One region of the Desulforamulus ruminis DSM 2154 genome, then DNA from elsewhere that is predicted to be linked to it. Evidence: a T-box and tRNA genes for the amino acid it is inferred to sense, from the RefSeq annotation. Region 1 holds a T-box; the other holds one or more tRNA genes.

Region 1 (7,769 bases):
TGTGCTGCACGGTTTAATGCGGGTACGCTGCTTTACCCAGGACGACGCTCATATCTTTATGCTGCCCAGTCAAATCAAGGATGAGATCATAGGGGTTATTGATCTGTTTGAAGATTTTTATAAGACCTTTGGCCTTGGCTACAGTGTGGAATTATCCACCCGCCCGGAAAAATCCATGGGTTCCGACGAGGATTGGGAACTGGCCACCAATTCCCTGCGGCAGGCCCTGGAGAGCCAAGAGCTGCCTTATAAAGTCAATGAGGGAGACGGCGCTTTTTACGGCCCCAAAATTGACTTCCATCTGACCGACAGCCTTGGACGGACCTGGCAGTGCGGGACCATTCAACTGGATTTCCAAATGCCCGAAAGGTTTGATCTTACTTATGTGGGTGAGGACGGGCAGAAGCACCGGCCGGTGATGATTCACCGGGTGGTCTTCGGCAGCATCGAAAGGTTCATTGGCGTTTTGACCGAACATTTTGCGGGGGCTTTTCCGGTTTGGCTGGCGCCGGTGCAGGTGAAAGTAATGCCCATTACCGAAAGGCAGCATCCGTATGCCGGAGAAGTGCTTAAGCGGCTGGAAGCCCTGGATATCCGGGCGGAACTGGACGCCCGCAATGAAAAGATCAACTACAAAATCAGAGAGGCCCAGACCCAAAAAGTACCCTATATGCTGGTGATTGGCGACCGGGAAATGGACAACAAGGCGGTGGCGGTTCGCCAGAGAGGCAAAGGCGATACCGGGGCGGTGGCCCTGGAGGAATTCATCAAGACCATTCAAAAGGACATTGAAAATAAAACGATTTTCTAAAAAACAAAGCCTGCGCTACCAAGCAAAGCTTAAACAGACAAATTGTTGACTGAGCAGGCAAAGTATGGTACAATGACAACGTTGTAAAATTATATAACTTAAGCAGAAGCATCCGCTTCTCACCTTACGCCCAAGGCTAGTAGGGTTCGATAGTATACAATAAGCTGTCTTATTGTAGTGTGTCTGATTTTTAGCGGGTGTATGCCCGCTTTTATTATTGCACAAAAAAACTCTGGAGGTGATTTGGTATTTCCAAAGATCAGCGCATCAATGAAGAAATTCGGGCCCGGGAAGTTCGGGTGGTAGATGCCGATAATAACCAGCTTGGGATTATGCCTGCCAAAGAGGCCCTTCGTCTGGCCGAGGAACGGCAACTGGACCTGGTTGAAGTTGCACCTATGGCGAAACCGCCGGTTTGCCGTATTATGGATTTTGGCAAGTTTAAATACGAGCAAAGCAAGCGTGAAAAGGAAGCCAAGAAAAAGCAGCGCATTATTCAGGTAAAAGAAGTGAAGCTCCGTCCCCGCATTGAAGACCACGACTATCAAGTCAAGGCTAAAAATGCCGAACGTTTCTTAAAAGACGGGGATAAAGTAAAAGTTACTATTATGTTCCGGGGCCGGGAAATCGTTCATACCCAATTAGGACATAAACTACTCATTCGACTTGCTGAGGACTTAAAAGATCTTTGTACCGTTGAAAGACAGCCGAAGCTTGAGGGGAAAAATATGATTATGATCTTAGCACCTAAAAATGAGAAACAGGACTAGAAAGGAGTTGCCCTAATGCCTAAAATTAAAACCCACCGCGGGGCTGCTAAAAGATTTAAAAAGACTGCCACCGGTAAAATCCGTGGCTGGCATGCCTTCCACAGCCATATCCTTGGTAAGAAAACAGCCAAGCGCAAACGGACTCTGCGTAAATCCTTAATCATCAGCGAAGCGGATGCCGGTCGTCTGCGCAGATTGTTGCCCTATTAATCCCTAGTATCGATTTGTTCACATAGAAGGAGGTAATCATCATGCCACGGGCTAAAAGCAGTGTGGTTTCCCGTAATCGACATAGAAAAATTTTAAAGCTGGCCAAGGGCTACAGAGGTTCCCGCAGCAAGCTGTTCAGAGTAGCCAATCAGGCGGTTATGAAAGCCCTGTTTTATGCTTACAGGGATCGCCGCCAGAAAAAACGCGATTTCCGCAAACTTTGGATCGCTCGTATCAATGCCGCCACCCGTATGAATGGATTGTCCTACAGCCGTTTTATCAACGGACTGAAAAAAGCCGGTGTGGAGGTCAACCGTAAAATGCTGGCGGATCTGGCCGTTCATGACGCTCAGGCCTTTAGCCAGTTGGTGCAGGTGGCTAAGCAAAACCTGGCCTAACAGCGGGTATAAAATAAGTTTATGGTTTTAAACTAAAGCATGGTTCAAAGGACCATGCTTTTTCTATTTTACCCCTAGCAAAATCTTTGGGATTTGCTATAATTTATCCGTTGATAAAAGTGGAAGAAGGCGAGAGTCGTTGCAAATAATAACCGGGTTTTTTCGTCATCCGCCGCGGGTGCTGGTTGCAGGGTTTGCCCTTGTTATACTGACCGGTGCTTTATTGCTGAGCCTGCCCCTTGCTTCGGCCTCCGGACAGCCCACAGATTTTCTCACGGCCCTTTTCACGGCCACCTCCGCCGTGTGTGTAACCGGGCTGGTAGTGGTGGATACCGGAACCTACTGGAGCAGTTTCGGGCATCTGGTGATTATTGCACTGATCCAGGTGGGCGGTCTGGGCTTTGTGGTTATGGCGGTATTGTTCTGGCTGCTGATGGGACGCCGGGTCACCTTCCGGGAACGCCTGCTGATTCAAGAATCCCTTAACGTCATTGATCTCAGCGGCCTGGTACGGCTGGTGAAAAAGATTATCCTATTGACCTTTTCAATCCAGGCGGTTATTGCCCTTTTGCTGATGCTGCGCTGGGTACCCGAACTGGGCTTAGGGAAGGGCATATGGTTTGGGCTTTTTCATGGAATTTCTGCCTTTAATAACGCGGGCTTTGACCTGTTTGGCCAGTTTCGCAGTCTGACGGGATATGTCAACGACCCCATTGTAAATATTGCCATCGGTGTGGCGATTATTCTGGGGAGCATCGGTTTTACTGTAATCTTTGATCTGCTCAATTTTCGCAAAAGAAGGAGACTATCCCTTCATACTAAGTTTACTCTGGTGATGACAGCTTTGCTGCTGCTGGTTGGAGTAGGGATTATCTTTCTTTTGGAATTGAACAACACCCTGGCTTCCTTAAGTCCCGGCGGAAAATTGCTGGCTAGCTGGTTTCAGTCCGTCAGTCCCCGCACGGCGGGGTATAATACCCTGGATATAGCCGCCCTCCGTCCGGCAACCTTATTTTTTCTGATCATCATGATGTTTATTGGGGGGTCTCCGGGTTCCACCGCAGGCGGTATCAAGACAACCACCTTTGGCATGCTGGGATTGACGGTTCTTTCCCTGGCCAGAGGAAAAGAAGATGCTGAGCTGTTTGGCCGGAGAATTCCCAAAGACCAGATCTATAAAGGATTGGGCATCTTGTTGATTGCCATTAGCTGGATTGTTTTTGCAACCTTGCTGCTGAGTATTTCTGAAAAGGCGGATTTCCTGGTGGTCATGTTTGAAGTGGTTTCCGCCTATGGTACGGCAGGGTTATCTGCAGGGTTAACTCCGGAATTATCTCCCTTTGGACAAGTTATTATTATATTCACCATGTTTTTGGGACGCCTGGGCCCTCTGACCATTACCTTTGCCCTGGCTGCCCGCCAGCTTCGCAAACAGCACCTTCGTTACCCGGAAGAACGGATTATTATCGGTTAGGAGGCTTGAAATTCAATGAAACAATTTGCCGTTATCGGCCTTGGGCGCTTTGGCACCAGTGTGGCGGTGACTCTGACCAAAATGGGGTACGAGGTTTTGGCTTTGGATAATGATGAAGAGCGGGTCAACGGCATCATTGATGAGGTGACCCATGCGGTGCAGATCGACGCCCTGGATGAGCATGCTTTAAAGGCGGTGGGAATCCGCAATTTCGATGTAGTGGTGGTAGCTATCGGTCAGGAGGTGCAGGCCAGTATCCTGGTTACGGTCATCCTGAAAGAAATGGGCGTTAAAAAGGTGGTGGCCAAAGCTCAGAACGAACTGCACGGCAAGGTTCTGGAACGGGTGGGAGCCGATAAAGTGGTCTTTCCGGAAAGGGATATGGGCGTAAAGGTGGCCCATGGTCTGGTTTCCAAAAACATTATGGATCAAATCTCCCTGTCCCCGGAATACAGCCTGGTGGAGATGGCGGCCCCGCCCCAATTTGTAAATAAGAGTCTGGAGCAATCCGGCGCCCGGCAGAAATACGGGGTCAGCATTCTGGCCATACGCAAAGGGAAGGATATGATTATCTCCCCCGGCGCCAGCCAGGTGATTCATGAGGGGGATGTGCTGGTGGTTATTGGCAAAAGCGAAAAACTGCAGATGTTTGATACCGTAGAGATATGATGATTACTGCTGCGCAAAATCCAAAAATAAAATATATCCGCCGGTTAGCCCAACGGGGGTTCCGGCAGAAAGAAAAAAAGTTTCTGGTGGAAGGGGTTCGCCTGGTGGAAGAGGCTTTCGCCAGCGGCTGGCGTCTGGAAAGTTTTGTCTACACGCCGGAGGCCCTTCAATTGGATCGGAGTGCACAACTGCTGAGGGAGGCGGAGAACCGCTGCCAGCAGGTGTTGCAGGTTACTCCCGGGATTATGGCGGAAATCTCCGATACCGAGACCCCTCAGGGGATTCTGGCGGTGCTGTGGCAGCCGGAATATGCCCTGGCCGATGTCCTGCCGCCGGGCCAAATCCCCCTGGTGGTGGTGGTAGACAGGGTGCAGGATCCGGGCAATCTGGGCACCATTATCCGTTCAGCGGACGCCGCCGGAGCCACCGGAGTGATCTTGTTAAAGGGCACGGTGGATCTATACAATCCCAAGACCCTGCGCTCCACTATGGGCTCCCTGTTTCATCTGCCGGTGGTTCCCGGAGAGGAGGCTGCCAACGTTTTGCAGTACCTTGCCTTGGCGGGGGTGACCCTTATCCTGGGAGACCCTTCCGGAAGCACGCCCATAGATCATATCAATTTGCAGCAGGCGGTGGCGCTGGTGGTGGGTAACGAAGGAGCCGGACCCGGCAACGAGGCTCTGCAGTTTAAGCATAGCAAAGCCACCATTCCCATGCCGGGGCGCGCCGAATCCTTAAATGTCGCCATGGCAGCCTCCATTATGCTTTATGAGGCCGTGCGTCAGAGGGCATAAAATTCAGAAACTTTCTTGTTTTGAGCGGGGCTCTATGATATAATCAGTGTCGAAAGGTCCCCAAAAAAGCAGGAAAGGTCGTGGTTACATGCTGTTAACCGCCGAATTTTTTTGGAGGCTGTTCGAAGCAACGGGTTCAGTAAATGCCTATATGTTATACAGAAAACTGGCTCTTCATTAAGCTATAATTCTATATACCAGCGTGATGATGGGGAAGAGTACGGCGGGATTATTCTTTTCAGGGAGAGAGGGTTGTGACTGAGAACCCTCTTAAAGAAAACTGTCGGAAGTTCGCCCCGGAACTGCAATCTGAACGTATGGCCAAACATATCAGTAGGTGTTGCCGGCTCTTCTGCCGTTATCTGGAAGATGGATAAACCGAGGTTTATTCTTTAGAGTGGTTCTATACGGTTATGGTCTGGAACAATTTGGGTGGTACCGCGGAAAAAATTCCGTCCCTGTTTTAGGGACGGTTTTTTATTTTATACTGCAAAGCAGGAGGATTAAGATGGAGGAACGTTTAAGACAACTGGCCCAGGAAGCCTTAAAAGCTCTGGAAGAGGTCAATACACCCGATGAATTGAATGATCTGCGGGTTAAGTACCTGGGTAAAAAAGGTGAGGTAACCCAGGTTCTGCGGGGCATGGGCGCCCTGTCTGCCGAAGAGCGGCCCCGCATTGGCCAGATTGCCAATGAAGTGAGAGAAGAAATTGAAACTGCCCTGGAAGGCCGCAATCATCAGATGAAGGAAGCCCAGAAAGCTTTGAAGCTGGCTTCTGAAAATCTGGACGTCACCTTGCCGGGCATCCGCTTTCATTTGGGAAAACTGCACCCCCTGACTCAGGTATTAGAGGAAATTGAAAATATCTTTTTGGGACTGGGCTTCCAGATTGCGGAAGGCCCGGAAGTGGAACTGGATTATTATAATTTTGAGGCTTTGAATTTACCCAAGGACCACCCGGCCCGGGATATGCAGGATACCTTTTTTATCAATCCCGAAGTGCTGCTTAGAACGCATACCTCCCCGGTTCAGGTAAGAACCATGGAAAAAACCGTGCCCCAGGTGCCGGTAAAAATCATCTGCCCGGGACGGGTTTACCGCCGGGACGATGACGCCACCCATTCTCCCATGTTTCATCAGGTGGAAGGCCTGGTGGTGGATCAACACATCACCATGGGGGATTTGAAAGGGGTGCTGGCTGCCTTTGCCCGTAAGATGTTCGGCCCGGATACCCGGACCCGTTTCCGCCCCAGTTATTTCCCCTTTACCGAGCCCAGCGCGGAAGTGGATATCTCCTGCTTTAACTGCAAGGGCAGCGGCTGCCGGGTTTGCAAGGGCAGCGGCTGGCTGGAGATTTTAGGCTCCGGCATGGTCCATCCCCGGGTACTGGAAATGTCCGGCTATAACCCGGAGGAAGTGACGGGCTTTGCCTTCGGCATGGGGGTTGAACGGATTGCCATGTTGAAATACGGCATTGATGATCTCCGCATGTTATTTGATAATGACTTGCGTTTTCTGGCACAGTTCTAAGAAAAATTCGGGAGGTTAACCTAAAAATGCGTGTTTCCTACAACTGGTTAAAGGATTATGTGGATATCACCGTCTCCCCCCAGGAACTGGCGGACCGTCTGACCCTGGCGGGTCTTACGGTGGATACGGTGGAAGAACTGGGAGCGGGTCTGGAGAATATTGTCACCGGCTGCATCCTGAAAATTGAACGGCACCCCAATGCAGATAAACTGGTGGTTTGTACGGTGGATGTGGGGCAGGAGGAGCCCCTGCAAATTGTCACCGGCGCCACCAACGTCCGGGAAGGGCATAAGGTGCCCTCGGCCCTGGAAGGGGCTAAACTGGCCAAAGGCCTGCAAATTAAGCGTTCCAAGCTGCGGGGCGTTGAGTCCAGGGGCATGCTTTGCTCCGGCCAGGAACTGGGCATGGAAGCCAAGCTGATGTCGGCGGAAATGGCCAGCGGCATCTTAATCCTGCCCGATGAGGTTCCGGTGGGACTGGATGCCAGAGAAGTCCTGGGTTTAAATGATTTTGTTCTGGAACTGGATCTCACCCCCAACCGCGGGGACGCCTTGTGCCTTATAGGCGTAGCCAGGGATGTGGCCGCCATTTTGAAAACCGAACTGAAGGTGCCTGCTCCCAAGTTTGATGAGAGCGGGGAAAAGGCCGAAGACCTGGCCAAAGTGGACATTCTGGATGCGGATTTGTGCCGGCGTTATGTGGCCCGGATTATTAAGGGGGTCCAAATGGGACCTTCCCCCATGTGGCTCCAGAACCGTCTGCGGGCGGCGGGCATTCGGCCCATCAGCAATATTGTGGATGTGACCAATTATGTCATGCTGGAACTGGGCCAACCCCTGCATGCCTTTGACTATAACGCCCTGAAAAACCATCATATTATCGTCCGGCGGGCCCAGGACCAGGAAAAAATCGTTTCCCTGGACGGAGTGGAGCGTCTCTTAAATCCCGATATGCTGGCCATTACCGATGAAAACGGACCGGTGGCTGTGGCCGGGGTTATGGGCGGGCTGGACAGCGAAGTGACTGAGAACACCGTGGATGTGCTGATCGAAGCGGCTTATTTCCACCCCATCAATATCCGCCGCACCTCCAAAGCGCTGGGCTTGCGCTCG
Region 2 (7,769 bases), 950 kb from region 1:
CCAGGATCCCTCCGGTTTGTATTTTATTACTTTAATTCTTCATAAAAAATTGATGACCTTCCATTAAATGTAAATATTTATAATTTATTACAATTTTGTTGAAAGGGGATAGAATCTTGGTTTGGTTTGGTTCAGCGGGTGCACCGGACTCCTTTTATAGTCAAGGCTACAAAAGTTCTTTGGACATGCCCGCTTGGTTAGCGGCCCGGGGGCTTAACGCCTATGAATATCAATGCAGTCGTGGTGTGCGAATTAGAGAAGAAATGGCTAGGGAACTGGGGGAAAGGGCCCGTCAACAGGGCATTCGGCTATCCATTCATGCGCCCTACTATATTAATCTAAGCACCGAAGATTCCGAAAAACGCCTAAAAACAAAGGGCTACCTGCTGGATTCCCTGCGGGCTGCCCAATGGATGGGAGCAACCACCGTTGTTTTTCATCCTGGGGGAGGGCCCGGTGAAAACCGCCGGCAAACCTTTAAGCGAGCAAAGGATTGTCTCAAGGAGATTTTAGAAGAAGTAGCGGAAGCGGGGCTGAGTCATATATTTTTGGCGCCGGAAACCATGGGTAAAGTCAACCAGATGGGTTCCCTGGAAGAGGTGTTGGAGCTATGTCGGTTGGCGCCCCAGGTGGTGCCCTGTATTGACTTTGGACACATTAATGCGGTGACCCAGGGAGGTTTGAAGGAGAAGAGGGATTTTGCCAGGGTTTTAGATCAGGTGGCAGAAGTTTTAGGACACAGCGCGCTGAAACATTTGCATGCTCATTTCAGCCCCATCGAATTTACCCGGGCGGGTGAGAAAAAGCACTGGACCCTGAAAGAAAGCCACCTCTATGGGCCCGATTTTGCTCCTTTGGCTCAGTTGATTTTTGAACGTAAGCTGGAGCCCATCGTCATTTGTGAATCTCAGGGGACCCAGGCAGAGGATGCCCTTGTTTTTAAAAGCCTTTATGAGAAACAAAAGGCAGGGGAGTAAATAAAGACGCCGCAAGGCGTCTTTATTTAGGTAAATTAGTGGGTTTCAACGTTTTGGCCACCCTGCTGTCCCAAGACCTGAGCAGCTTCCTGGGCCCGGTTGTCATCCGCTTTTACCGATACCATAACCTTGCCCTGTTTAATGCGGTCCTCATATTCCCGACCCTTTTCAGCAGGGATGCCATAATCAACCAATCCCCCGGCAATCCCCCCGGTGGCAGCACCGGAGAGGGTGGCGGCAATAGGACCGGCGGCGATTAAAGGCCCAAAACCGGGAATGGCTAAAGCGCCGGCACCCAGGGCAAGGCCAGCCAAACCACCGATGGCAGCACCACTGGAAGTACCGTTGGTGATGCTGTCTCCACCGGTGTAGTTAGAGGTACGACCGCTGTTATTACCTTCCTCCTGTCCCTTTGCTAAAACAGAGATTTCTTTGTCGAAGCCTTTGTTTCGCAATTCTCGCACGGCGTGTTCGGCCTGATCCCGGGAAGAGAAGAATGCGGTAATGGTTTTCAAAAGACATACCTCCTTTTTGGATGGATGGTGCTACAAAATTAGGTTACCCATCGCAAGGAAGCTCATTCCTGACAAAAAATACTTATCATAACAAAATTTTTTGTGACTGGTAAAAAACAGTTTATTTTTAATTTGAGTTTGGTATAATAAATTTTGTGTTTGAGAAATTACGTTAATTGATTTAAAAAAGAGAGGAGAACGGAGAATGTTGCCCAACCCTGAGAAATATTTTGTGACTGCGGCTTCTTCTGAGGGTAAAAGCAGGTTAACGGCCTTTGACAATGCTTTGTTAAAGGTTTTATGGACAATATAAACTTGCTTGGGGCATTCAGTCTTCTGCCTCCAGTGCCGAATATGACCCGGAACGGGATGCTTCCTTCTCCTCTGGTTACCACTTACCTATGGTTATATCATTGGTGCAAAGCTGGAAGAGCCTTTGAGACCGGGGTATGGAGTGAATGGAAGTTAAAATGGCGGCTGTGGAGCACCGGGTGGATCGGATTGGTTGCGCCATGGCAGCAGTCTCTCTCTGATATTAAGTATAAGGAGGTATTTGTTTCATGGAGTTATGGTTTACTGAAAAAGATACGGTTCCTGGTTTAGCCCTCAGTGTAAAGGTGAATAAAGTTTTACACAGGGAAAAAACCGATTTCCAAGATCTGGCCATTGTGGATACCCCCATTTTCGGGCGTATGCTTTTTTTGGATAACATTATAATGACCAATATTAAAGATGAGTTTGTTTACCATGAAATGATCAGCCATGTAGCATTAAATACACATCCCAATCCCCAAAAAGTGTTGGTCATTGGTGGTGGAGACGGTGGGGCGATTCGTGAAATTATCAAACATCCCAAAGTCGAAAAGGCTGTATTGGTTGAAATTGACCGTCGTGTAGTGGAAACGTCCAAAGAATACCTGCCGGAAATTGCCTGCGGGCTGGATGACCCGAAAGTGGAAGTCCTTTATGAAGATGGCATTAAGTATGTAAATGAGCATAAAAATGAATTTGATGTGATTATTGTTGACTCCACTGACCCCATCGGTCCTGCTGTAGGACTGTTTGAAAGCAATTTTTATAAAAGCTGCTACGATTCTTTGAAGGAAGACGGTATTTTTGTAGCCCAAACAGAATCCCCCTATTATAATGAAGAATTGATCCCGCAAATCCAAAAGAATCTTCGGGCACTCTATCCCATAACCAAGCTCTATTTAGCCTTTATTCCTACCTATCCCGGCGGATGCTGGAGTTTTACCATGGGTTGCAAGAAGTACGACCCCGAGACCGTTGACTTGAGCAATTGGCCAGGCTATCCCACCCGCTATTACAATCCTGAAATCCACAAAGCGGCCTTTGTATTACCAAACTTTGTTCGGGAACTGATCAAAGAGTAATAAAAAAATCATTGACTGTATGCTATTAGAGGCTGGCAAGGTTGCAAGTCATTCCGCCACGGTTGGTAACCCTTGGTGCCTTGTCAGCCATAACTTTATCCGGTAGAAAAATTGAGGTTAAAAATTCTTAACGTAAAAGAAAAATTCATTTGACTTATCAATGCAGTTTTTGTATACTTATCAATGTCAGCGGCGAGCGCTGCTTTCTGGAGCTGTGGTGTAGTGGCCTAACATGCCTGCCTGTCACGCAGGAGATCGCGGGTTCGACTCCCGTCAGCTCCGCCATATCAAACATATGCCTCGATAGCTCAGTTGGTAGAGCAGCGGACTGAAAATCCGCGTGTCGCTGGTTCGATTCCGGCTCGAGGCACCATCTTAAACATGCGGAAGTGGCTCAGTGGTAGAGCATCGCCTTGCCAAGGCGAGGGTCGCGGGTTCGAATCCCGTCTTCCGCTCCATTTTTATCTGGCGGCATAGCCAAGTGGTAAGGCAGAGGACTGCAAATCCTCCATTCCCCAGTTCAAATCTGGGTGCCGCCTCCAGTTAAATGAAACACCTGTCAAACGGTGTTTTTTTATTGTAGCATTATTCTTCCTTTTTATGGACAGCCGGTTGTGGACATACAGGGATGGTTTACGCCAAGCAAATTTTCTAATAGGAAATTTTATGCCTAAAACACCCGGTTGCTATTTACACAACCGGGTGTGTGTATTGTGAAATCTTTTTATGAAAAAAACGATCAATCGTTGAACACGAATAATATAATGGATTAGATTTGTATTATGATTCACAAACTTGGAATTTTTAATAAGAATTTTTTTATTAATTTTCTGAATTAGCAGGAGAAAAGAGACTTTTGTGTCGAAGTGATAAATATCACAAAATGTTGTCTTTTTAAGGAGTGTTTATGGGGATGCTTGAAACCTGCAAGCGGTGCAAGTACGGGGTTGAAATTATTCGCGGAGACTACAAATGTGAAAAACAAGAAATAAAAATTACCAGGGATGAAGCTCTTTATCCCTTTAGACGTTGTAAGTGGTTTGTTTTTAAAAGTAGTCTGGTTAAAGTAAAAAAGCTTCACGCTCTGGCTGTTGTCCCTAAAAGGGCCACCGTTGAGAGCGCGGGCTTTGATCTACACTGCATTGAGGACTTCTCCATCCGGCCAGGGGAGCATTACACAACCCATACAGGGTTGGCTTTTGAGATTCCCCCCGGTTATGTCATGCTTATTTACCCCCGCAGCGGCAATGCTAAAAAACATGGCATTACTTTGAGCAATGCGGTGGGTGTTGTGGATTCGGACTACCGGGGTGAAGTCATGATTTTAATGTACAATGCCGGAACCCATGAAGTATTTTTCCAGGCCGGCGATCGAATTGCCCAGGCGATTATTCATACACTGCCGGATATTGAACTGGTTGAATGCGAAGAACTCAGTGAAACCGAGAGAGGTCGAGGAGGATTCGGCAGTACCGGTTCATAATCCTGTAATGGTAAAAAATCGGTCTTGATTTAAGTTTTAAATTATGATAAATTTTATAATTGTCAGCGCCTCGATAGCTCAGTTGGTAGAGCAGCGGACTGAAAATCCGCGTGTCGCTGGTTCGATTCCGGCTCGAGGCACCATTTTAAACAGGCGGAAGTGGCTCAGTGGTAGAGCATCGCCTTGCCAAGGCGAGGGTCGCGGGTTCGAATCCCGTCTTCCGCTCCACTTGTTATGGCGGCATAGCCAAGTGGTAAGGCAGAGGACTGCAAATCCTCCATTCCCCAGTTCAAATCTGGGTGCCGCCTCCATTATATTGTTCACACCACCTGCTATAGCAGGTGTTTTTTATTAGTGGGATAAGAAGAAGTTCGGCGAAACCGAACTTCTTACAGCCTTTTTCTCTTTTTAGGCCGGCTTTTTTGTATGGCGATTCTTGGTTCATTAAAAATTTCGGTATGAAAGGTTGGCGCTGCGTCATAAACTGTGTGGGAAACCTCTTTAAGAACTCTGGAGATGACCCCTTCTTTATCTTCCATCTCAATGGTGGACTGTATAACCGGCAGCAGGGGTTTTTCTTCAACAGATTCCGGAGTCCTCGCTTTTATTCCATCCTTATTATTCACGGCCTCTTTACAGGACGGATACTGCGCCAGTGTGAGGGCGGATATTTGAGTGTTCAGGGAATGAAGTTGAACCAAGGTTTCCTCCAGGGCCAATACTTCTTCCGGAGTTCCCTCCACTCCCAGGGCTTTAATGCTGTCTTCTTCCATTAATTGAACCCATTCGGATACAACCTCCAGACCGTTGCGCAAATCCCGAAAACCCTTTTGCACCTGTTCGCCGATATGTTTTTCCAGCTCTTCCTGCCGCACAGATAGATCCAGGACTTCGTTTCTTTCTGATCGGGTCAACATAGACAAGGGTTTATCCAACCGGCTGATCCTATCTACAATGTCCCGGTACTGTCTGAATAACATCCATGAAAACCTCCTTTTACCACTTTAAATAAAAGATTCTGCACCAAAAAGGAAATTCCTTCCATATTAAGAAAGTTAAGTAAATATTTTGTGTGTGTTAATGGTAGCAAGTAGGGTTATACTTTTACCAACAGGAAAGTAATGGTATACTCAATAAAAAGATCAGGATGTGTTTCTATGGACTCAATGTTAAACTTTTATAGCCAGTTAAGCAGAACCGATTTAATTTTTATGTTTCTCGCGGTAACCGCTGCTTTAGCCGCCACCATCATTGGTTTTAATCGTAGATATAGGGAGTAACTCTATCGGTTGGATATTGACTTGCTTGTATCCGGTATGATATATTAATATTTGTCGCGAGAAGTGCGGAAGTGGCTCAGTGGTAGAGCATCGCCTTGCCAAGGCGAGGGTCGCGGGTTCGAATCCCGTCTTCCGCTCCACTTTTTTGGAGCTGTGGTGTAGTGGCCTAACATGCCTGCCTGTCACGCAGGAGATCGCGGGTTCGACTCCCGTCAGCTCCGCCATTTTATTCCCTTTGGAATCGAATTATTGACAAATACCCTCGGCAGTTGTTATACTCAAAAACAGAAAATCTTTGCCCGGGTGGCGGAATAGGCAGACGCACAGGACTTAAAATCCTGCGGTTTCACGACCGTGCCGGTTCGACCCCGGCCCCGGGCACCAATTATAGAGAGATTCAGAAAAAGCTTACCCCAAGAAGGGTGAGCTTTTTATTGTTTTGTGGCCAAAATGTTGCAGGACAGGGTTTTCTTATTTTTCCACCGGGCATGCTATATCAAAACCTTGGGAGGGATCGGTATGCCACAGGATCTGAAGGGCATTTTGCGACTCATCGACGAACTAAGAAGGAAGCTGCACAATGAGAGTGAGGGTAAGCTATTGACCGACCCTGAGGTAGTTGAGGCCAGTGAGGAATTGAACAGAGTGCTGAATAAGTATTATGGTCTACTAAAGGAGAAGGAGGAAAAAGGCTAGCAGAGGTGGCGGCAATTTTTTTGATTAGTGCTGAGAAGAATATAATTTGGGGGTTGTCACTAACTGGTTTTTTTCATTGACATCACTAAAAGGTCGAAAAAGCGGTGAAGTGGTCGGTTTGTATACCTTTACATTTTGATTTTCTTCATCTATATTTACTATAGGATCCTCAAGGTGAAAAAAAGCACAAAAATGAATTTCAGCTCTTATAGTAGTAGTATTCTAACTATAAATTAACGAAAAACTGTGGACTTTAATTTTAAAATAGCATTAAAACCTTGTCCTTCAGTTTAAAAAGCATAGAAAGTAAAAGAAGGGAAGGCGTTAAACCTTCCTTTTCTTTTCTTAAAAATAGACTTGAAAACACATTTAGAGTAATGCTTCAACTTATTTTTTAACTACGCGACATAAATCGACTGCCTTTATCCTTGATTATTGTGGACTTCCAGTGATATATTTTTTTTTTGAAAATTATTAATTTATTGTAAATTTTTTACATATTAAAACGATGAGGTTTAAAATGATAAGAAGATTCAGCAAGGCTAGTATTAAGAGTAAATTAATTACTTTGGTTCTAGTAATTATTATGCCGGTGATTCTCTTACTGTCATATACGTTTTCAGAATATCGTAAGGTGGAAGTAACGCAAGCCCAAGAGAATACCAAGCGATTAGTCACTCAGGCTACTGAAAATTACAATAGAACTATAAAATGCACCAAACAAATGCTGCAACTCTTGGCTTTAAATCCTCAAGTGCTAAATATAGATTGGAGTAATGAACTATATCGTTCGTTACTTGCGGAACATCCCGAATATTCTATTATAGGGATGCTTGATGTAAAAGGTAATCTAATTTGCAGCGCCCCTCAATCTACGGAACCACTCAATTTTTTTGCAAGGCCCGCATTCCAACGGGCATTGCAAACCGGTAGGTTCTCTATTGGAGAATATTATGTGGGACCGATAACCGGTCAAACGGTGATTACCTTTTGTTATCCCGTTATGGACCATAATGGAAAGGTGAACGGGGTTCTTTTTACCGGGCTCAAATTAAGTTATCTTACCGATATTGCCTGGCAGTACAAGCTACCTGAAGGTTCCAGCTTAACTTTATGTGATGGAAAGGGAAAAATCCTGGCCCGCTTTCCCGATAATGATCGCTGGACAGGGAGAACGGTTCCCGAGGCCTTAAGAGATGCTGTGGTTAAGGGTAATGTAAAAAGCATACAAGCCTTGGGGGTTGATGGAACAGAGAGAATTTATTCCTTTACTCCCTTAAGTAGCTTTCCTAACAATGATAGAGCTTTATACATTTATTCCGGTATTCCCAAGCATGTAGTATATACTACCTCCAACGGTATATTGCAAAAAAACATTACCGTCATTATTATTGTTACCTTAGCCTCCGTAGCTTTAATTCTAA

What was found. A T-box is a leader RNA that pairs with one kind of tRNA and senses whether it is charged. The one in region 1 lies ahead of pheS (phenylalanine--tRNA ligase subunit alpha), so its partner is inferred to be a tRNA-Phe.
Region 2: it encodes a tRNA-Phe, which carries the amino acid that the T-box ahead of pheS (phenylalanine--tRNA ligase subunit alpha) is inferred to sense. The anticodon was not compared.

The regions. Positions count from the first base shown of each region.
Region 1 is NC_015589.1:2,513,504-2,521,272, reverse strand. It holds gene thrS (threonine--tRNA ligase) at 1-811, shown strand, start outside; ribosomal protein L20 leader region at 906-1,034, shown strand; gene infC (translation initiation factor IF-3) at 1,060-1,581, shown strand; gene rpmI (50S ribosomal protein L35) at 1,597-1,791, shown strand; gene rplT (50S ribosomal protein L20) at 1,833-2,189, shown strand; gene DESRU_RS12535 (TrkH family potassium uptake protein) at 2,329-3,663, shown strand; gene DESRU_RS12530 (potassium channel family protein) at 3,679-4,332, shown strand; gene DESRU_RS12525 (TrmH family RNA methyltransferase) at 4,329-5,126, shown strand; gene DESRU_RS21795 (YqzL family protein) at 5,215-5,307, shown strand; T-box leader at 5,323-5,589, shown strand; gene pheS (phenylalanine--tRNA ligase subunit alpha) at 5,635-6,657, shown strand; gene pheT (phenylalanine--tRNA ligase subunit beta) at 6,684-7,769, shown strand, end outside.
Region 2 is NC_015589.1:3,468,322-3,476,090, reverse strand. It holds gene DESRU_RS17230 (TIM barrel protein) at 114-977, shown strand; gene DESRU_RS17225 (hypothetical protein) at 1,013-1,492, opposite strand; gene DESRU_RS21370 (pyruvoyl-dependent arginine decarboxylase) at 1,698-1,805, shown strand; gene speE (polyamine aminopropyltransferase) at 2,053-2,886, shown strand; tRNA gene DESRU_RS17210 (tRNA-Asp) at 3,095-3,171, shown strand; tRNA gene DESRU_RS17205 (tRNA-Phe) at 3,184-3,259, shown strand; tRNA gene DESRU_RS17200 (tRNA-Gly) at 3,270-3,344, shown strand; tRNA gene DESRU_RS17195 (tRNA-Cys) at 3,354-3,428, shown strand; gene dut (dUTP diphosphatase) at 3,800-4,369, shown strand; tRNA gene DESRU_RS17185 (tRNA-Phe) at 4,437-4,512, shown strand; tRNA gene DESRU_RS17180 (tRNA-Gly) at 4,523-4,597, shown strand; tRNA gene DESRU_RS17175 (tRNA-Cys) at 4,606-4,680, shown strand; gene DESRU_RS17170 (hypothetical protein) at 4,759-5,349, opposite strand; gene DESRU_RS21560 (hypothetical protein) at 5,527-5,649, shown strand; tRNA gene DESRU_RS17165 (tRNA-Gly) at 5,715-5,789, shown strand; tRNA gene DESRU_RS17160 (tRNA-Asp) at 5,797-5,873, shown strand; tRNA gene DESRU_RS17155 (tRNA-Leu) at 5,947-6,033, shown strand; gene DESRU_RS20635 (aspartyl-phosphate phosphatase Spo0E family protein) at 6,169-6,345, shown strand; gene DESRU_RS20015 (cache domain-containing protein) at 6,854-7,769, shown strand, end outside.